Regions from separate parts of the Paenibacillus sp. FSL R5-0887 genome, predicted to be linked through region 1. Evidence: a T-box and tRNA genes for the amino acid it is inferred to sense, from the RefSeq annotation. Region 1 holds a T-box; the other holds one or more tRNA genes.
What was found. A T-box is a leader RNA that pairs with one kind of tRNA and senses whether it is charged. The one in region 1 lies ahead of trpS (tryptophan--tRNA ligase), so its partner is inferred to be a tRNA-Trp.
Positions count from the first base shown of each region.

Region 2: it encodes a tRNA-Trp, which carries the amino acid that the T-box ahead of trpS (tryptophan--tRNA ligase) is inferred to sense. The anticodon was not compared.

Region 1 covers NZ_JBBOCE010000001.1:850,447-859,327, reverse strand. Annotated here, with positions in the region: gene MKY14_RS30765 (pectate lyase family protein) at 1-1,392, shown strand, start outside; gene MKY14_RS03880 (DUF4179 domain-containing protein) at 2,585-3,706, opposite strand; gene MKY14_RS03875 (sigma-70 family RNA polymerase sigma factor) at 3,699-4,235, opposite strand; gene MKY14_RS03870 (winged helix-turn-helix transcriptional regulator) at 4,460-4,843, shown strand; gene MKY14_RS03865 (hypothetical protein) at 4,994-5,419, opposite strand; T-box leader at 5,617-5,899, shown strand; gene trpS (tryptophan--tRNA ligase) at 6,002-6,997, shown strand; gene MKY14_RS03855 (aminopeptidase) at 7,067-8,299, opposite strand; gene MKY14_RS03850 (hypothetical protein) at 8,404-8,862, opposite strand.
Region 2 covers NZ_JBBOCE010000001.1:3,963,020-3,971,900, forward strand. Annotated here, with positions in the region: gene MKY14_RS17600 (AraC family transcriptional regulator) at 165-920, shown strand; tRNA gene MKY14_RS17605 (tRNA-Leu) at 1,056-1,134, opposite strand; tRNA gene MKY14_RS17610 (tRNA-Cys) at 1,149-1,222, opposite strand; tRNA gene MKY14_RS17615 (tRNA-Gly) at 1,232-1,306, opposite strand; tRNA gene MKY14_RS17620 (tRNA-Gln) at 1,313-1,387, opposite strand; tRNA gene MKY14_RS17625 (tRNA-His) at 1,407-1,482, opposite strand; tRNA gene MKY14_RS17630 (tRNA-His) at 1,526-1,601, opposite strand; tRNA gene MKY14_RS17635 (tRNA-Trp) at 1,625-1,698, opposite strand; tRNA gene MKY14_RS17640 (tRNA-Tyr) at 1,705-1,790, opposite strand; tRNA gene MKY14_RS17645 (tRNA-Thr) at 1,796-1,871, opposite strand; tRNA gene MKY14_RS17650 (tRNA-Phe) at 1,900-1,975, opposite strand; tRNA gene MKY14_RS17655 (tRNA-Asp) at 1,986-2,063, opposite strand; tRNA gene MKY14_RS17660 (tRNA-Met) at 2,089-2,165, opposite strand; tRNA gene MKY14_RS17665 (tRNA-Val) at 2,183-2,258, opposite strand; tRNA gene MKY14_RS17670 (tRNA-Glu) at 2,314-2,388, opposite strand; tRNA gene MKY14_RS17675 (tRNA-Ser) at 2,407-2,499, opposite strand; tRNA gene MKY14_RS17680 (tRNA-Asn) at 2,503-2,578, opposite strand; rRNA gene MKY14_RS17685 (23S ribosomal RNA) at 2,639-5,565, opposite strand; rRNA gene MKY14_RS17690 (16S ribosomal RNA) at 5,798-7,355, opposite strand; gene MKY14_RS17695 (nucleotidyltransferase-like protein) at 7,782-8,660, opposite strand; gene MKY14_RS17700 (DUF2614 family zinc ribbon-containing protein) at 8,788-8,881, shown strand, end outside.

The DNA of each region.
Region 1 (8,881 bases):
CCAACGCCTACTGCTACGCCATTACCGACTGCTTCACCAACGTCGACACCTGTTCAGGTTAGTGAATATGATTTGGCTGGGTTTGCCACAGGAACTACAGGTGGTGGAAATATCCAAAAAACCAGTCCACTCTATAAAAAGGTATATACCGCAGAAGATCTTGCCACTGCACTGAGAAAAGGATCCAAAATAAAGGTTATTGAAATTATGAACGACTTGGATCTGGGATGGAATGAAATTTCTGATGCAGCAAAGATCTCCCCATTTAGCGCTCATAACAATGCTTTAACACATCCCGTATTAATAGAGACTGGTGTCAGCAAAGTGTCTATAGACAACTTCGACGGTTTGACCATTTTCTCTGCTAAGGGTGCAACCATTAAACATGCCGCTTTTACCTTTAAAAGAAGCTCTAACGTCATCATCCGCAACCTTGAATTTGATGAGCTGTGGGAATGGGATGAAGCAACCAAAGGGAATTACGATAAAAACGACTGGGACTACATCACCATTGAAAACAGCAACAACGTATGGATCGACCACTGCACTTTCAATAAATCTTATGACGGAGTTGTTGATGTTAAAAAAGGCAGCAACGGCGTCACCATTTCATGGTCATCCTTCTTAGGGGATGATAGAAACGCAAACAGCTGGGTTACTCAGCAAATTAATGCTATGGAAGCCAACAAGGCTGCCTATCCCATGTACGCTTATTTAAGAAGCAGCTCAGTTGGCCTAAGTAAAGACGACATCATTGCGATTGCCGCTAGTCAAAAAAAGGGCCACTTAATAGGCGCAACAGAGTTTGCAGCTGATAATGCGCTTCTTTCTGTGACGCTCCATCACAACTACTATAAAGATATACAAGACCGCATGCCCCGCCTTCGTAGTGGTAATGCGCATGCCTATAACATTGTAATGGACAACGAAGATACCAGATTGGCTAAAAAACGTCTAACCTCCGCTATGGAAAAAGCGATCTCAAGCAAGGGGTATCATTTCGGGGTTACAAGTAACGGAGCCATCTCGACAGAAGGAGGAGCTGTATTACTTGAAAGTTCTGTAATCATTGATGTAGTGTATCCTCTTCGCAACAATCAAGCGGATGCAAGTAATAGCAAATATACAGGTGCAATCGCAGCTTTAGATACGATCTATTCACTTGATGGAGCAACATTCAGAGGAGACAGTACAGCAAAGAACAGCCCTCTCTCCCCTGCACCCGCTGCCGTTAAAGCATTTGCATGGAACGGATTCACAACACTACCTTACAGCTACACTTCAGATGACCCAGCTAGTCTAAAATCCAGACTTACCGCTGTTGACGGCTCAGGGGCAGGCAAATTGTCCTGGTCAAACGAGGAATGGTTGAAAACAAATTACAGCAACTAACTCGACTAACTAATTACTGAACACATATCCCATTACTACAACGAGAAAAGTTACTAACTTAGTTGCCACACTAGCGCCACCTTTGCAACAAATTAGCGACATATTAGTGCTACTAACGCCATATTAGTGCTACTACCGCCATATTAACGCCACATTAACGCCACATTAGCACCACATTAGCACTACTTTTGTACCGCCGAAATTGCTCAGACGCTCAGACAGTGATTTTACAGTTTAGAGTGTACTATTTACGAGGTCAGACGACGATTTTAGTTTACAGTGCAGTATTTACGAGGTCAGACGACGATTTTACAGTTTATAGTGCAGTATTTACGAGGTCAGATGGTTCGGACTCAGGAGCCCTTATTTCGAAGAATCCGGGCATTTCGCAGTGCTATCGGACTCAGATGCAGCTATTCAACCCGATATGCTCAATTTTGGTGTGGATTTAGACCAATAAGAGCTATGCAGTCCGAAAACTAAGCAAATTGGTCCAAAAAGCGAAAATAGCTGCAATACGGTCCGTTAGGAGTGTTAAGCGCCTGAGGAGCGTTATAAATTAGTTGCCACATTAGCAACTCTTTTGTACCGCACTAATGCCACATTAGCACCACTTTTGTACCGCCGAAATTGCTCAGACGCTTAGGCGGTGATTTTACCGTTTACAGTGCAGTATTTACGAGGTCAGATGGTTCGGACTCAGGAGCCCTTATTTCGAAGAATCCGGGCATTTCGCAGTGCTATCGGACTCAGATGCAGCTATTCAACCCAATATGCTCAATTTTGGTGTGGATTTAGACCAATAAGAGCTATGCAGTCCGAAAACTCAGCAAAATGCTCAAAAAAGCTAAAATAGCTGCAATACAGTCCGTTAGAAGTGTTACGCGCGTGAGGAACATGAGAAACCTGTGAAACGTGAGGAACATGAGAAACCTGTGAAACGTGAGAAGCCTGAGGAACATGAGAAGCCTGAGGAACATTAAGCGCCTATAGCCCCCGTGAGGAGCATTATGCACATACAGTCCCGATAGGAGCATCAGGAGTTTGTTCTCATTTAACAAGTGGCGTGTTTGGTGTTAAAAGGTAACTCGCAAAGTTAGTATAATGTCCCAACAATAACAAAAAGGCCGCAACCTGCGGCCTTTTTCTATATTACAACTCCCAACGCATATTCACTAATATCGCTTACCGCTCATTTTTTCAGAATATCAATATACTCTTCTTTCTCTCGATCTGCCCCCGCATTAAGTTTCAGTCGCAGTGACTTCGGGTGATCCAACACATTACTGCTGAAGTAACTTATAAATCCATCATCAGATCCACTACCAGAATTCGGATTAATTTTAATGTCGTGCTTCCCAACCTGCGCTGTTAATTCATAGGGGAGCTTTTGAAACAGTTCATTTCGGATGATCCAATCCGTTTTCAATTCCTCATTTATCGTAAATTTGAGCGCTATGCTTAACGGAGAAAGCTCGACTTCGGCTAGTTTTACTTCCTGTCCGTCAATTTTGAAGGGGTGGTCTACAACTAATGTCTCCGTCTTCAGCTCCCAAAACTTAGGATCAATAGAGAAGTTCACTTTTAAACGATCAGAATACCGCATGTCGGATAAAACCGTTCCTGTTTTCGGTTTACTTAACATTCCCGGGTCTACAGAGGCAATCTGAAAATCCGCCACTACGTCTGTTGGCCTTGGTTTATTTCGGTCCAGTGAGAATACAGTTTTACCGAGCCAAGTATATATGGTTCCCTCTGCGTGTGCTCCCATTCCGTCCCTATTCCCATTCTCCTCCATTACGTCTCGTCCAGTTTCAGCTTCTGTCAGCTTCACACTATTTACACTGTACACTTCCTGACCATCACTTGTTGTCCCTGTATACAGCAGCATGATTTTATTTTCATCAGCAAGCACAGCATTTAGAGTAATTTTATATCCATTTGATTCAGCACTCTTATTAACGATTTGTACATAATCATTCCGGATTGCAGACTCTAGTGTAAGAGCATCAATATCAGCTGCAGCCAATGTTTTAAAAGGCTCCAATACGCCCCAATCGAACGTATCAACACTCGAAGTCCCTTGCTGTGGCAACAGCTGGGTTGGATTGAAGAACAGCAAGCCCGCTATCATCACTGCAGCCGCCAGCACAGACATCGCGCTTTTTGTGAATATTAACCTTCTGCCACGTTTCTTGCCTAATTCCAAACCTGCTTGGATCGCATAGATCTGAGCGGCTGCATTCTCTATTTTTTGTTCTTGTGGGATACGTTCGGCATCGCTTAACATGGCAAGCTCCTCTTGACTACTCATTGTTCCATTCACCCCGATTCTTTATGATGGTTCGCAACTGCTTGAGCCCCTTATGCTGCCAAGTCTTAACCGTCCCCTCGGGTTTATTCATAATGTTAGCGATCTCAGTCAAGGTCATATCATTGTAGTATTTTAGCAGCAGCACATGGCGATACTTGGGCTTAACCTGCTCGAGTGCCCACAGCATTTCCATCCGATGATGGCCAATGTGTGTGACCTGTTCTCCTATTCTTTCATCTACCAGCGGCATGGAACGTTTTCTTCGTCTTTGTTCATCTATACAGACATAAATTAGAATTCGAATAATCCATGATTTGAATGCTTTGGGGTCCTTTAAAGTTTTTCTTTTAATCCAAGCCCGGCAAGTCATTTCCTGCATCGCTTCCAGCGCATCGTTTCGGTTCCGCAAGTAACTATAAGCAATACTGTACAATTGTTCTCTATGTACCAATATCGAATCGTAAAAATCCGTCTCGCTCCGAGTATCAAGAATCGTTACTTTTTTCATTTCTGCATTAGTCATCGTCATGTCCTTCCTTAGCCTCCTCTCTTCAACCTTTCATAGATTAAGACGGGGGAGGTATAGAAACGGTTTTTATTTCGTTTTGCTTTTTTTGCCCAAAGCTCTCTAAATTATAGCATTCTATAAAAATTGAACGAAAAATGTTATGATGAGTTAAATTGGACATAATTAATAGTACGCACTCAAAAGTGCCATAGGTGCTAAAAAGTACCCATACCTTGGAGGTTATCATGACAACAACATCTACAACAACTGTCAAGAAAAAATACAATATTTCTGTTGAAGCCACCCTAGAGGTCATCGGAGGGAAATGGAAATGCGTAATTCTATGTCATTTAACTCATGGCAAAAAACGCACCTCCGAGTTAAAACAGTTGATGCCCGGCATTACTCAAAAAATGTTAACCCAGCAGCTACGCGAGCTTGAGGCAGATGGAATCATCAACCGAATTGTTTATAATCAGGTTCCACCAAAAGTAGAATACGAGCTTAGTGAATATGGGGATAGTTTAAGCGATATTTTGACTGCATTATGTAATTGGGGAGAACAACATATCATTAAGCAATACGGTGATAAATACGCTGTTTTAGAGGATAACATCTTAAATAAATAAACCGCTATATCAAGGTAATGGTTGGAGATTTATGCTGCGAGAGTTGGACTTCAATTATACACCCACGAAAAAAGGACAGCTGAATCAGATCGATTCAACTGTCCAAAGCTTTGATTCACCCGTCCCTTAAATGGCGCACAGAGACATAACTTAAATTACGCCTTCTCCTCCTATAGCAGTTGCTGTGAATGATATGGGTCCAAATAGATTGATAGGCAAGTTGCTATCATTCTGAATTACCAATTCATAGTTGTGGACTCCAATATAAGCACCATCGACCCACTGAGCACTTAATTGAATATCAGTAATTGTAGTAAAACGATAAAAGGATCTATAAATATCGACTCCAGCTCGTCGGATGATAACAAGAAATTGGCTATTAGCAAGTGCAGTAAGACTAAAACTACCATTTAACTCGACTCTACTGGAGAAAGAAGCCGGATTAGCCGGACTAATATTTACTTGCGCTGTGGCTAGACCCGCTCCAGCTCCAGGAATCCCTGCAACCGTTATAGCAGTAGTAAACGGATCTAACGGGATTTTTGCCTGTGACCCATAACTTATTATTGTCGCCATTTATCATCACTCCATTTCAAGGTTATAGAGTAGTATATTGTGAATCCACAATGATAGATTGGACTTAATTCCTGATGATTATATACATTTAAGGTATACTTTGCTAGATCATATAAACCTAGATACCTCGTCAATCACCATACGATTTCTACTCATTGACAACACCCCTGTTCAGAATTACAATAATTCACATATCATGAACAACGATGACAAAGGGTAAGTAGACAGACGAACATGGTCTTCAGAGAGCCGGTGGTAGGTGCGAACCGGTGACCAGCGTATGCTCGAATGGCCTTTATAGTTGTTTTTCCGAACTATCTTAATGGATGCAGTAGGGAAAACCGGGGTTCCCGCCGTTATCAAGGGACCTGTATCGAGAATAAATTCAACCTCTCCGTACAGGTAAGAGAAGATCGAAAGCCAAGAATCGTAAGGTGACACGATCATTTAAGGTGGTACCACGACAACTTCGTCCTTATTGGATGAGGTTTTTTTGTCATTTAAAGGAGGTGATGGCCATGGATGATGGCTGGTGGTGGCGACTCGAGTGTAACCAAATGCTAAATAACAGGAGGAATTTATATGATGAACGAACGTGTCTTAACTGGAGATCGAGTGACTGGAAAGCTTCACCTTGGCCATTACGCCGGCAGCTTGCAGACCCGAGTAGCCCTTCAGGAGCAATATGAAACTTTTGTGTTTTTAGCGGATATTCAAGCCCTAACGACCCATTTTGATCGTCCACAGCTGCTGGGTCAACATCTGCATGAGATCACACTGGACTATTTATCTGCGGGTATAAATCCGGAGAAAACAACTATATTTATTCAATCGATGATCCCTGAAATCGCAGAGCTGACCCTCTTGTTCTCTATGTTTGTTACTGTGAATTCTTTACGGCATAATCCCACGATTAAAGCCGAATCGAAAAATTCGAGCTTAGATGAATTGTATTACGGTTTTCTTGGTTATCCAGTTAGTCAAACTGCTGACATAACATTTTGTAAAGCAACGATCATTCCTGTAGGGGAAGACCAACTCCCTCATCTGGAATTAACCCGCAAAATCGTCCGCAGATTCAACGAGATGTACAGCCCGATACTGGTGGAACCCAAAGCGCTGATCAGTGAGACGCCGAGGCTTGTGGGTACGGATGGCAACGCTAAAATGAGTAAAAGCCTTGGCAATGCCATCGAGCTGGACTCCACTAAGGAAGAGATTATCTTTAAGATACGAAAAGCCACAACCGATCCAGCGCGTGTGCATAAAAATGATCCTGGACATCCAGATATCTGTCCTATTTTTGCTTATCATGGTGCTTTTCGCTCAGCGGGGGTAACCGAAATTCGTGAAGGCTGTGAGCGGGGTACCATGGGTTGTTCTGCTTGCAAACAGTTGATTTCGACAGCTCTAGATCAGCTTATAGAACCGATGCGAGAGCGTCGTTCCTATTATGCTACTAAGCCCAAGCTTGTGCAGGAAATCTTAATCTCTGGAACACAGCATGCCCGCAGCATTGCTCAAGAAACAATGGCCGAAGTACGTGAGGCTATGAGTCTTAACTATTTTTCAATCTAAAAATGACCAATATAGGCACTCAAAAAAAGCCGGAATCTCATTGGAAGAGATCCGGCTTTTTTCTTCTCCTTACAACACCCAATTTCCCTTACGGAATACGGGTTCAATCGTGCCGTCCGCCAGCTCTCCGTCAATATCCAGCTCTGCTGAACCGATCATAAAATCGACATGAGTTAAGCTGACATTAGCTCCTCTAGCCACAAGCTCTTCGTTCGTAAGCTTTGTGCCGCCTTCAATATTTACAGGATAAGCACTTCCTAGCGCGAAATGGCAGGAGGCATTCTCATCAATCCCTGTATTGTAAAAAATACGGTTCAAGCGAGAGATTGGAGAATCATGCTGCACTAAGGCTACTTCTCCTAGATAAGATGCACCTTCATCCGTTGCCAGCAGTGAGGTTAAATGTTCGCGTCCGGATTCAGCTTCATAAGCTACGACTTTCCCTTTTTCAAAAGTGAATGAAATTCCTTCAACTAACCGTCCATTCAAATTAAGAGGGAGCGTGCTTCTAACTGTGCCATTAACGCCAGTCCGATGGGGCATGGAATAAATCTCTTCCGTTGGCATATTAGCTACAAAATATACGCCTTTATCATTCTCACCGCCACCCCCGCGCCATAAATGGCCTTCCGGAAGCTCTACATGCAGATCCGTTCCCGGAGCACGGTAATGCAAGCTTTTATAACGTTTAGCGTTCATTCTGTCCTGACTTTCTTTCAACTGACCAATATGCTCTCTCCAAGCAGCTACCGGATCATTGCTGCCCACACGATTCATCTGGAATACAGCTTCCCACATCGCCTCTACCCGCTCTTCTTCAGGAAGATCGGCAAAAACCTTGTTCGCCCAAGCACGTGTTGGCGCTTTGACCAGAGACCAGCTGATTTTGCTGTTCCGAGTATATTTGGAGTAGTTCTTGCGAGCAACAGCCGCTGCTTTGACTGCTCTAGATACCTTAGAAGAATCAATGCCATTAAACAGTTCAGGATCAGGTACTTTAATATGTAAGATGGCACCATTCTCTTCCGCGAATTTCTCCATCATCTCAGCCTGCCACTGTGGATAGTAATCGAAAGAATCCTCTGGGGCTTTTTCATAACGGATCCGTGTAGTTGCTTCATCGTCCCAGTCAACAATTACATATTTAGCTCCCGCTTCATAGGCTTTCGCTACAATCAAGCGAGTAAGTTCTGCGGTTTCTATCGGTGCATGTACCATAAGGACTTGTCCAGGCTGTACATTTACTCCTACTTTTACAACTAGGTTCGCATATTTCTCCAGCATTACTTCAAAATCTTTCATGAATTCTCTTCCTCCATCTCTAGGGTTGCTATAAGGACTCGGTCAGCTTCACTTCTTATTTTAACGCAAAACGAGGATAGTTGCGATTCGATTTAGATTCTCAGCTACTTCACTTCAGGTATTTCACCTGTATAGACACCTAGATCATTCTTATGAATCTCTACATTGGACGTTCCGATCTGCTTATCATTATGGTAAGCAATCACTGTGATCTTGGTATCCTGAGGTTCATCTATTTGCTTATTCCCCCCATCCATTGGACTCCAATAAATTTGATCTCCAGATTTGATTTTCAGCTCAAGACCTTTGTTATGCACCTTGTAGTCAGGGGGAGTCCATAACAATAAATTGCCGGATGTAGCCTGTATCTTAATAACATCCGCCCCTTCAGCAGTTATAAGCATAGGTAATCCTGGAGCACTACTATCAGTCACCCTGTATTCCGCTGTTGGGAACATAACATCCGGTTTTACCTCAAGTGATTGATTATTATGCCGCAAAATAAAGAAGAAAAAAAGTAAAATCGTTAAGCCCATGACGCCTGCGATGATTATTTTTTTCACTATTCAACCTCCCTTCCAC
Region 2 (8,881 bases), 3.1 Mb from region 1:
CATTATTATTAATAATCCGCTTTATTTCCGAACGAGATGGCCAGTCAGGTTGCGAACTTTCGGATTTATTGATACGATCATAACAAATATTATTAAAAATAATTATATGATTTCGGTCATTGTTTTGTACGATTCGGCTAAAACATAAGTATTGGAGGATCATCATGGATCGTGTTCTATATATTGTAAGTGCCACACATGAGCTAAATACTTATATCCCTCCACACCAGCATGAATGCTACGAACTAGTCTATTATTTACAGGGGGTAGGGACAACCAATGTTGGCCCACGAAGTTACCATTTTCGCTCCTCTTCTTTCGCGCTTGTGCCACCCAATCATAAACATGACGAGCACCACCGTGAGGATGCAAATGTATTATTTGTAGGCTTCCACTCAGAACACCCTAATATGAGTAATCTGCTCGGCGTATATGAAGATGATAAAGATCAGACCGTTCTTCAAATCCTGCTGCGAATGAAAGCAGAGTTTACACGCAAGCAAGACGGATTCTCTGAGCTTCTAAACCTACAAATGAGCGAGATTACCGTCCATCTTATGAGGCTTCTTAGTGCCTCTGGATATCAATCCCCAACAGAAGATCGAGTACAATATGTCCTTAATTATATGAATGAGCATTATCGCCATAAATTGTCCGTCGAAACACTATCAGAAATGTCCGGATATAGTTACGATCGTTTTCGCCATCTATTTAAAGAACGTTTCGGGTCTTCACCCCTGCGGTATTTGCTGTTAAAACGCCTGGATTATGCAAAATCTCTATTACGTCATACTCAGATGCAAATCTCTGAAGTATCTGCTGCTGCAGGTTTTGTGAACGATGCCCAATTCTGCAATATGTTCAAACGAGAAATAGGTCTTACCCCGCGAGCATTCCGCATTAATAATCAATCAGGTTAATCACTAATCAGATTAAAAAAAGCCGTTGAAATAGAGAAACTCTCTATTCAACGGCTTACTGCTGTAAACCCAAGGACATAAAGAAAAAGGTTTGTAAGATTGCTTATAAAAGCATTCTTACAAACCTTTTTAAGATACCGGCGAGAGGACTCGAACCTCCACGGTTTCCCACTCGATTTTGAGTCGAGCGCGTCTGCCATTCCGCCACGCCGGCACATATGAACTAAATGGAGGCGCCACCCAGATTTGAACTGGGGATAAAGCTTTTGCAGAGCTTTGCCTTACCACTTGGCTATGGCGCCATGAAAACTTGGAGCGGACGACGGGAATCGAACCCGCGACCCTCGCCTTGGCAAGGCGATGCTCTACCGCTGAGCCACGTCCGCATAAAATGGCTGGGGATATAGGATTCGAACCTATGAGTGACGGAGTCAAAGTCCGTTGCCTTACCGCTTGGCTAATCCCCAATAACATTTTAAAGTAAAATGGGGCGACTGATGGGTCTCGAACCCACGAATGCCGGAACCACAATCCGGTGCGTTAACCCCTTCGCCACAGTCGCCATATTAAGTTGATATTGTTGCCATTATTCATTTTAAAGTAAATGGGGCGGCCGATGGGTCTCGAACCCACGAATGCCGGAACCACAATCCGGTGCGTTAACCCCTTCGCCACGGCCGCCATATTAAACTTTAGAAAGAACTTGGCAGGGGCAGCAGGAATTGAACCCACACCAACGGTTTTGGAGACCGTTGTTCTACCTTTAAACTATGCCCCTAAAAACTGGTGGAGGATGATGGATTCGAACCACCGAACACTCACGTGAGCAGATTTACAGTCTGATGCGTTTGGCCACTTCGCTAATCCTCCAAGGATGGTGCCGGCGAGAGGACTTGAACCCCCAACCTACTGATTACAAGTCAGTTGCTCTACCAATTGAGCTACACCGGCATGGCACTCATTCTTTTGTGATGATAAATGGTGGCTCGGGACGGAATCGAACCGCCGACACGAGGATTTTCAGTCCTCTGCTCTACCGACTGAGCTACCGAGCCATGATGAAAATGGCGGAACCGACGGGATTCGAACCCGCGATCTCCTGCGTGACAGGCAGGCATGTTAGGCCAACTACACCACGGTTCCAAAAGATATAATTGCTTAAGTTAATTGGTTGCGGGGGCAGGATTTGAACCTGCGGCCTTCGGGTTATGAGCCCGACGAGCTACCGGGCTGCTCCACCCCGCGTCAGTAAGAAAGTGTTATGGTGGAGGCTGAGGGGATCGAACCCCCGACCCTCTGCTTGTAAGGCAGATGCTCTCCCAGCTGAGCTAAGCCTCCATAAACAACAATTGTTATTGTACCAAAGTCCACTAGGATAAATCAAGTGAAAATTTGGTGACCCGTATGGGATTCGAACCCATGTTACCTCCGTGAAAGGGAGGTGTCTTAACCCCTTGACCAACGGGCCATACTAATTAAAAATTTGTGGCGGAGAGAGAGGGATTCGAACCCTCGAGACGCTTGTGGCGCCTACACGATTTCCAATCGTGCTCCTTCGGCCAAACTCGGACACCTCTCCATATGGCTCCCCGAACAGGACTCGAACCTGTGACAACTCGATTAACAGTCGAGTGCTCTACCAACTGAGCTATCAGGGAATATTCATACCAGGCTTGATGCCTGAAAACTGAATCCGAAACGAATCTGCATTCTACGTATAGGATAAGCCCTCGACCGATTAGTATTGGTCAGCTCCATGCATTACTGCACTTCCACCTCCAACCTATCTACCTCGTCGTCTTCAAGGGGTCTTACTAATTGGGAAATCTCATCTTGAGGGGGGCTTCACGCTTAGATGCTTTCAGCGCTTATCCCGTCCGTACGTAGCTACCCAGCCATGCTCCTGGCGGAACAACTGGTGCACCAGCGGTACGTCCATCCCGGTCCTCTCGTACTAAGGACAGCTCCTCTCAAATTTCCTGCGCCCACGACAGATAGGGACCGAACTGTCTCACGACGTTCTGAACCCAGCTCGCGTACCGCTTTAATGGGCGAACAGCCCAACCCTTGGGACCTACTTCAGCCCCAGGATGCGATGAGCCGACATCGAGGTGCCAAACCTCCCCGTCGATGTGGACTCTTGGGGGAGATAAGCCTGTTATCCCCAGGGTAGCTTTTATCCGTTGAGCGATGGCCCTTCCATGCGGTACCACCGGATCACTAAGTCCGACTTTCGTCCCTGCTCGACTTGTAGGTCTCGCAGTCAAGCTCCCTTATGCCTTTGCACTCTGCGAATGATTTCCAACCATTCTGAGGGAACCTTGGAACGCCTCCGTTACTCTTTAGGAGGCGACCGCCCCAGTCAAACTGCCCGCCTGACACGGTCCCCGTACCCGGTAAGGGTACTAGGTTAGAACCTAGATACGATCAGGGTGGTATCCCAACGGCGCCTCCACCGAAGCTTGCGCTCCGATTTCTACGGCTCCCACCTATCCTGTACAGATCGTACCCAAATTCAATATCAAGCTGCAGTAAAGCTCCATGGGGTCTTTCCGTCTTGTCGCGGGTAACCTGCATCTTCACAGGTATTAAAATTTCACCGGATCTCTCGTTGAGACAGCGCCCAAGTCGTTACGCCATTCGTGCGGGTCAGAATTTACCTGACAAGGAATTTCGCTACCTTAGGACCGTTATAGTTACGGCCGCCGTTTACTGGGGCTTCGGTTCATAGCTTCGGGTTACCCCTAACCACTCCCCTTAACCTTCCAGCACCGGGCAGGCGTCAGCCCGTATACTTCGCCTTGCGGCTTCGCACAGACCTGTGTTTTTGCTAAACAGTCGCTTGGGCCTTTTCACTGCGGCCCCCTCGTGCTATTCACACTACCGGGGCACCCCTTCTCCCGAAGTTACGGGGTCATTTTGCCGAGTTCCTTAACGAGAGTTCTTCCGCGCGCCTTAGAATTCTCTTCTCGCCTACCTGTGTCGGTTTGCGGTACGGGCACCTTCTCCTGGCTAGAGGCTTTTCTTGGCAGTGTGAGATCATGACCTTCGCTACTATAATTTTCGCTCCCCATCACAGCCCAGCCTTAATGATGTGCGGATTTGCCTACACATCAGCCTCACTGCTTAGACGGACATCCATCAGTCCGCGTCACTACCCTCCTGCGTCACCCCATCGCTCATAGCGGATTACGGTGGTACAGTAATTTCAAACTGTTGTCCTTCGACTACGCCTTTCGGCCTCGCCTTAGGTCCCGACTTACCCTGAGCGGACGAGCCTTCCTCAGGAAACCTTGGGCTTTCGGCGGATCAGATTCTCACTGATCTTTTCGTTACTCATACCGGCATTCTCACTTGTGTAGTGTCCAGCGCTCTTTTCAGTACACCTTCAACCCCTACACAACGCTCCCCTACCCCAGATACATACGTATCTAGCCATAGCTTCGGTGGTGTGTTTAGCCCCGTTACATTTTCGGCGCAGAGTCACTCGACCAGTGAGCTATTACGCACTCTTTCAATGGTGGCTGCTTCTAAGCCAACATCCTGGTTGTCTGTGCAACTCCACATCCTTTCCCACTTAACACACACTTGGGGACCTTAGCTGATGGTCTGGGCTGTTTCCCTTTTGACAATGGATCTTAGCACTCACTGTCTGACTCCCGGCAATAAGTATATGGCATTCGGAGTTTGACTGAGCTTGGTAATCCTTGCGGACCCCGCACCCAATCAGTGCTCTACCTCCACTACTCTTATACCGAGGCTAGCCCTAAAGCTATTTCGGGGAGAACCAGCTATCTCCGAGTTCGATTGGAATTTCTCCGCTACCCCCACCTCATCCCCGCACTTTTCAACGTACGTGGGTTCGGGCCTCCAGTGCGTGTTACCGCACCTTCACCCTGGACAGGGGTAGATCACACGGTTTCGGGTCTACGTCCACATACTAATTCGCCCTATTCAGACTCGCTTTCGCTGCGGCTCCACCTTCTCGGCTTAACCTTGCATGTTAAACGTAACTCGCCGGTTCATTCTACAAAAGGCACGCCATCACCCATTAATAGGGCTCTGACTTTTTGTAAGCACACGGTTTCAGGTTCTATTTCACTCCCCTTCCGGGGTGCTTTTCACCTTTCCCTCACGGTACTGTTTCACTATCGGTCGCCAGGTAGTATTTAGCCTTAGCAGATGGTCCTGCTGGATTCATACGGGGTTTCACGTGCCCCGCACTACTCGGGATCCGTCTCGGAGAGAATACAGTTTAGGTTACAGGGCTTTTACCTCTATCGCGGGCCTTTCCAGACCTCTTCACCTACCATATTCCTTTGTAACTCCATGTGAGACGTCCCACAACCCCTAAGAGCAAGCTCTTAGGTTTAGGCTGTTCCGCGTTCGCTCGCCGCTACTGACGGAATCACTATTGTTTTCTCTTCCTCAGGGTACTTAGATGTTTCAGTTCCCCTGGTCTGCCTCTACATTTCCTATGTATTCAGAAATGAGTAACTGCGAATTACCACAGCTGGGTTTCCCCATTCGGACACCCCCGGATCAAAGCTTGCTTACAGCTCCCCGAGGCAGTTTCGTTGTTCGCCACGTCCTTCGTCGGCTCCTGGCGCCTAGGCATCCTCCGTGTGCTCTTATTAGCTTAACCTTGATTCTTCCGAAGAAAAATCTCACTAATAACATTTACTTGTTTACACAAGTTGCTAAAAGATGTTCTAAAACGCAAATTCGTTTCGGTATCCAGTTTTCAAGGATCAAGTCTTACTTGAGAGCTTAAACTCTCAAAACTGAGCAACGAGTGAGTAACAGGCCTAAACCTGAGTTTTGGAAGCTGAGCTTCCGATTTGAATGTTCTCATTGCAGAGAACGATTCTCCATAGAAAGGAGGTGATCCAGCCGCACCTTCCGATACGGCTACCTTGTTACGACTTCACCCCAATCATCTACCCCACCTTCGGCGGCTGGCTCCCTTGCGGGTTACCCCACCGACTTCGGGTGTTGTAAACTCTCGTGGTGTGACGGGCGGTGTGTACAAGACCCGGGAACGTATTCACCGCGGCATGCTGATCCGCGATTACTAGCAATTCCGACTTCATGCAGGCGAGTTGCAGCCTGCAATCCGAACTGAGACCGGCTTTGATGGGATTGGCTCCACCTCGCGGCTTCGCTTCCCGTTGTACCGGCCATTGTAGTACGTGTGTAGCCCAGGTCATAAGGGGCATGATGATTTGACGTCATCCCCACCTTCCTCCGGTTTGTCACCGGCAGTCACTCTAGAGTGCCCAGCATTACCTGCTGGCAACTAAAGTTAAGGGTTGCGCTCGTTGCGGGACTTAACCCAACATCTCACGACACGAGCTGACGACAACCATGCACCACCTGTCTCCTCTGTCCCGAAGGCCGCTGCTATCTCTAGCAGATTCAGAGGGATGTCAAGACCTGGTAAGGTTCTTCGCGTTGCTTCGAATTAAACCACATACTCCACTGCTTGTGCGGGTCCCCGTCAATTCCTTTGAGTTTCAGTCTTGCGACCGTACTCCCCAGGCGGAGTGCTTACTGTGTTAACTTCGGCACCAAGGGTATCGAAACCCCTAACACCTAGCACTCATCGTTTACGGCGTGGACTACCAGGGTATCTAATCCTGTTTGCTCCCCACGCTTTCGCGCCTCAGCGTCAGTTACAGCCCAGAAAGTCGCCTTCGCCACTGGTGTTCCTCCACATATCTACGCATTTCACCGCTACACGTGGAATTCCACTTTCCTCTTCTGTACTCAAGCCACCCAGTTTCCAGTGCGACCTCAGGTTGAGCCCAAGGTTTAAACACCAGACTTAAATAGCCGCCTGCGCGCGCTTTACGCCCAATAATTCCGGACAACGCTTGCCCCCTACGTATTACCGCGGCTGCTGGCACGTAGTTAGCCGGGGCTTTCTTCTCAGGTACCGTCACTCCGGTAGCAGTTACTCTACCGGACGTTCTTCCCTGGCAACAGAGCTTTACGATCCGAAAACCTTCATCACTCACGCGGCGTTGCTCCGTCAGGCTTTCGCCCATTGCGGAAGATTCCCTACTGCTGCCTCCCGTAGGAGTCTGGGCCGTGTCTCAGTCCCAGTGTGGCCGTTCACCCTCTCAGGTCGGCTACGCATCGTCGCCTTGGTGGGCCGTTACCCCACCAACTAGCTAATGCGCCGCAGGCCCATCCCTCAGTGACAGATTGCTCCGTCTTTCATTCTTCTCTCAGGAGAAAAAAGAAATTATCCGGTATTAGCTACCGTTTCCGGTAGTTATCCCAGTCTGAAGGGCAGGTTGCCTACGTGTTACTCACCCGTCCGCCGCTAAGTTATTTTGAAAGCAAGCTTTCAAAATAACTCCGCTCGACTTGCATGTATTAGGCACGCCGCCAGCGTTCGTCCTGAGCCAGGATCAAACTCTCCAATTAGTATTGAAAAGAGCGATATGCTCATTTTGAAACATCTGACGAGAAAATTAATTCTCTAATTTTGGATTTCACTTACGTGATTTCCTACTCACTCGTTGTTCAGTTTTCAAAGATCAAGCTGTTTATTTCGTCGATGTGTTGTTCAGCAGCGACCTTTATAATATATCACAGCGTCCTCGTTTTAGTCAACCTTTTTTTTAATTTCTTTTTTCGGTTGTCTTTCGAATGTTTTCGAAAGCACATCTCTGTGTCAGAGGGACGAGTTATAATTTAACACATGAACAAGGAAAGAGTCAACCATTAATTTTTCCGAATAAATATGAGCGTTTCATATTAGTAAACAAACAAAAAAGAGAGTGCTCAGCCTCTCCCTATCCTTGCTCATCTCTCTATAATTAAACATCTTCTACTGTATCTAATTTATCTCTATAATGTATAGCGGATCGCATGCCCTTCTCCCTCGTGAACATCAGCCCAAGATGTAATCTCTCGGATTAGCGAACGAGAAACCAGCTTTCGTAAAACAAGGGGTAGTTCAGACTCTAATTGACTCAGACCTGAATGCTGCAGTAATTCTTTAATGCTCCATGCTTCCTTACGGCTATTCAAAATATTAAAGAGCAATAGACAACAGTCCGTCATTTTGGACATAATCCCAAATTCACATGCAAGAAGCACAAGCTCCACACGTTGCTCTAAGGTCTCAGTACTGACCGTTAACTCCTCATAAAGTTTATGAACAGAGGTATTCATGCTTTTAACCTGCTCCCAAATAGCTGGCTCGGGGAAAGCACCCACTTCACTCACTTCTATTCTTGCCCAATGGTATAAGGCTATCAATACACAGTTGTAAGCATCCATAATAAAGCCAGCCTCTATATAGCGCTTGGATTTCACATACATATGCAAAAAGCGAGCAAACTCCATAAATGCGACCCGTTCCTTGATCGGTCCTTCAAATTGCAGTATCTCACGTCGCATTTCCTCTAGTATTCCCTTGGGGTCCCAGATCACTTCCCCCCTCATCAAACTGATAAGAAGTTCGTTATTATCCCCTGCCATAACAGCCTGCTCCAAAGCAAAAAGGCCAATATGGACTGACTGGGTCCGTTGGTCACCGGCAATGGTATGGCGAACAATATGCTCTCTATCCTGTTCTTCATGCAATACTAACACTACCATATCAAAATCTTGAAGAAGTGCGCTTTGAAACGGAATATCCCCATTCTGCCGCAAAACGACCGCTCCTAAAACATTCTCATCAAACGTTTCTCCACTCAACAAAGTTACATTGGACAGTTCCATGCTTCCCTCCATTAAATTTGGCGATTTTGCGTCCAGTCAGTTATAATTCAGTTATAATTATTATTCTACATATGAAAGACAGTTCCTTCTGGACAACCCAACTATATTTAGTTAGGAGCAAACACTCATGAAGTTTAAAACGGCTAAGATCAACGCTTTTCGCACATGGGGATTACTGCTCACAATGCTCGGAATGGGACTTATGGTTTTGGGTACAGCGG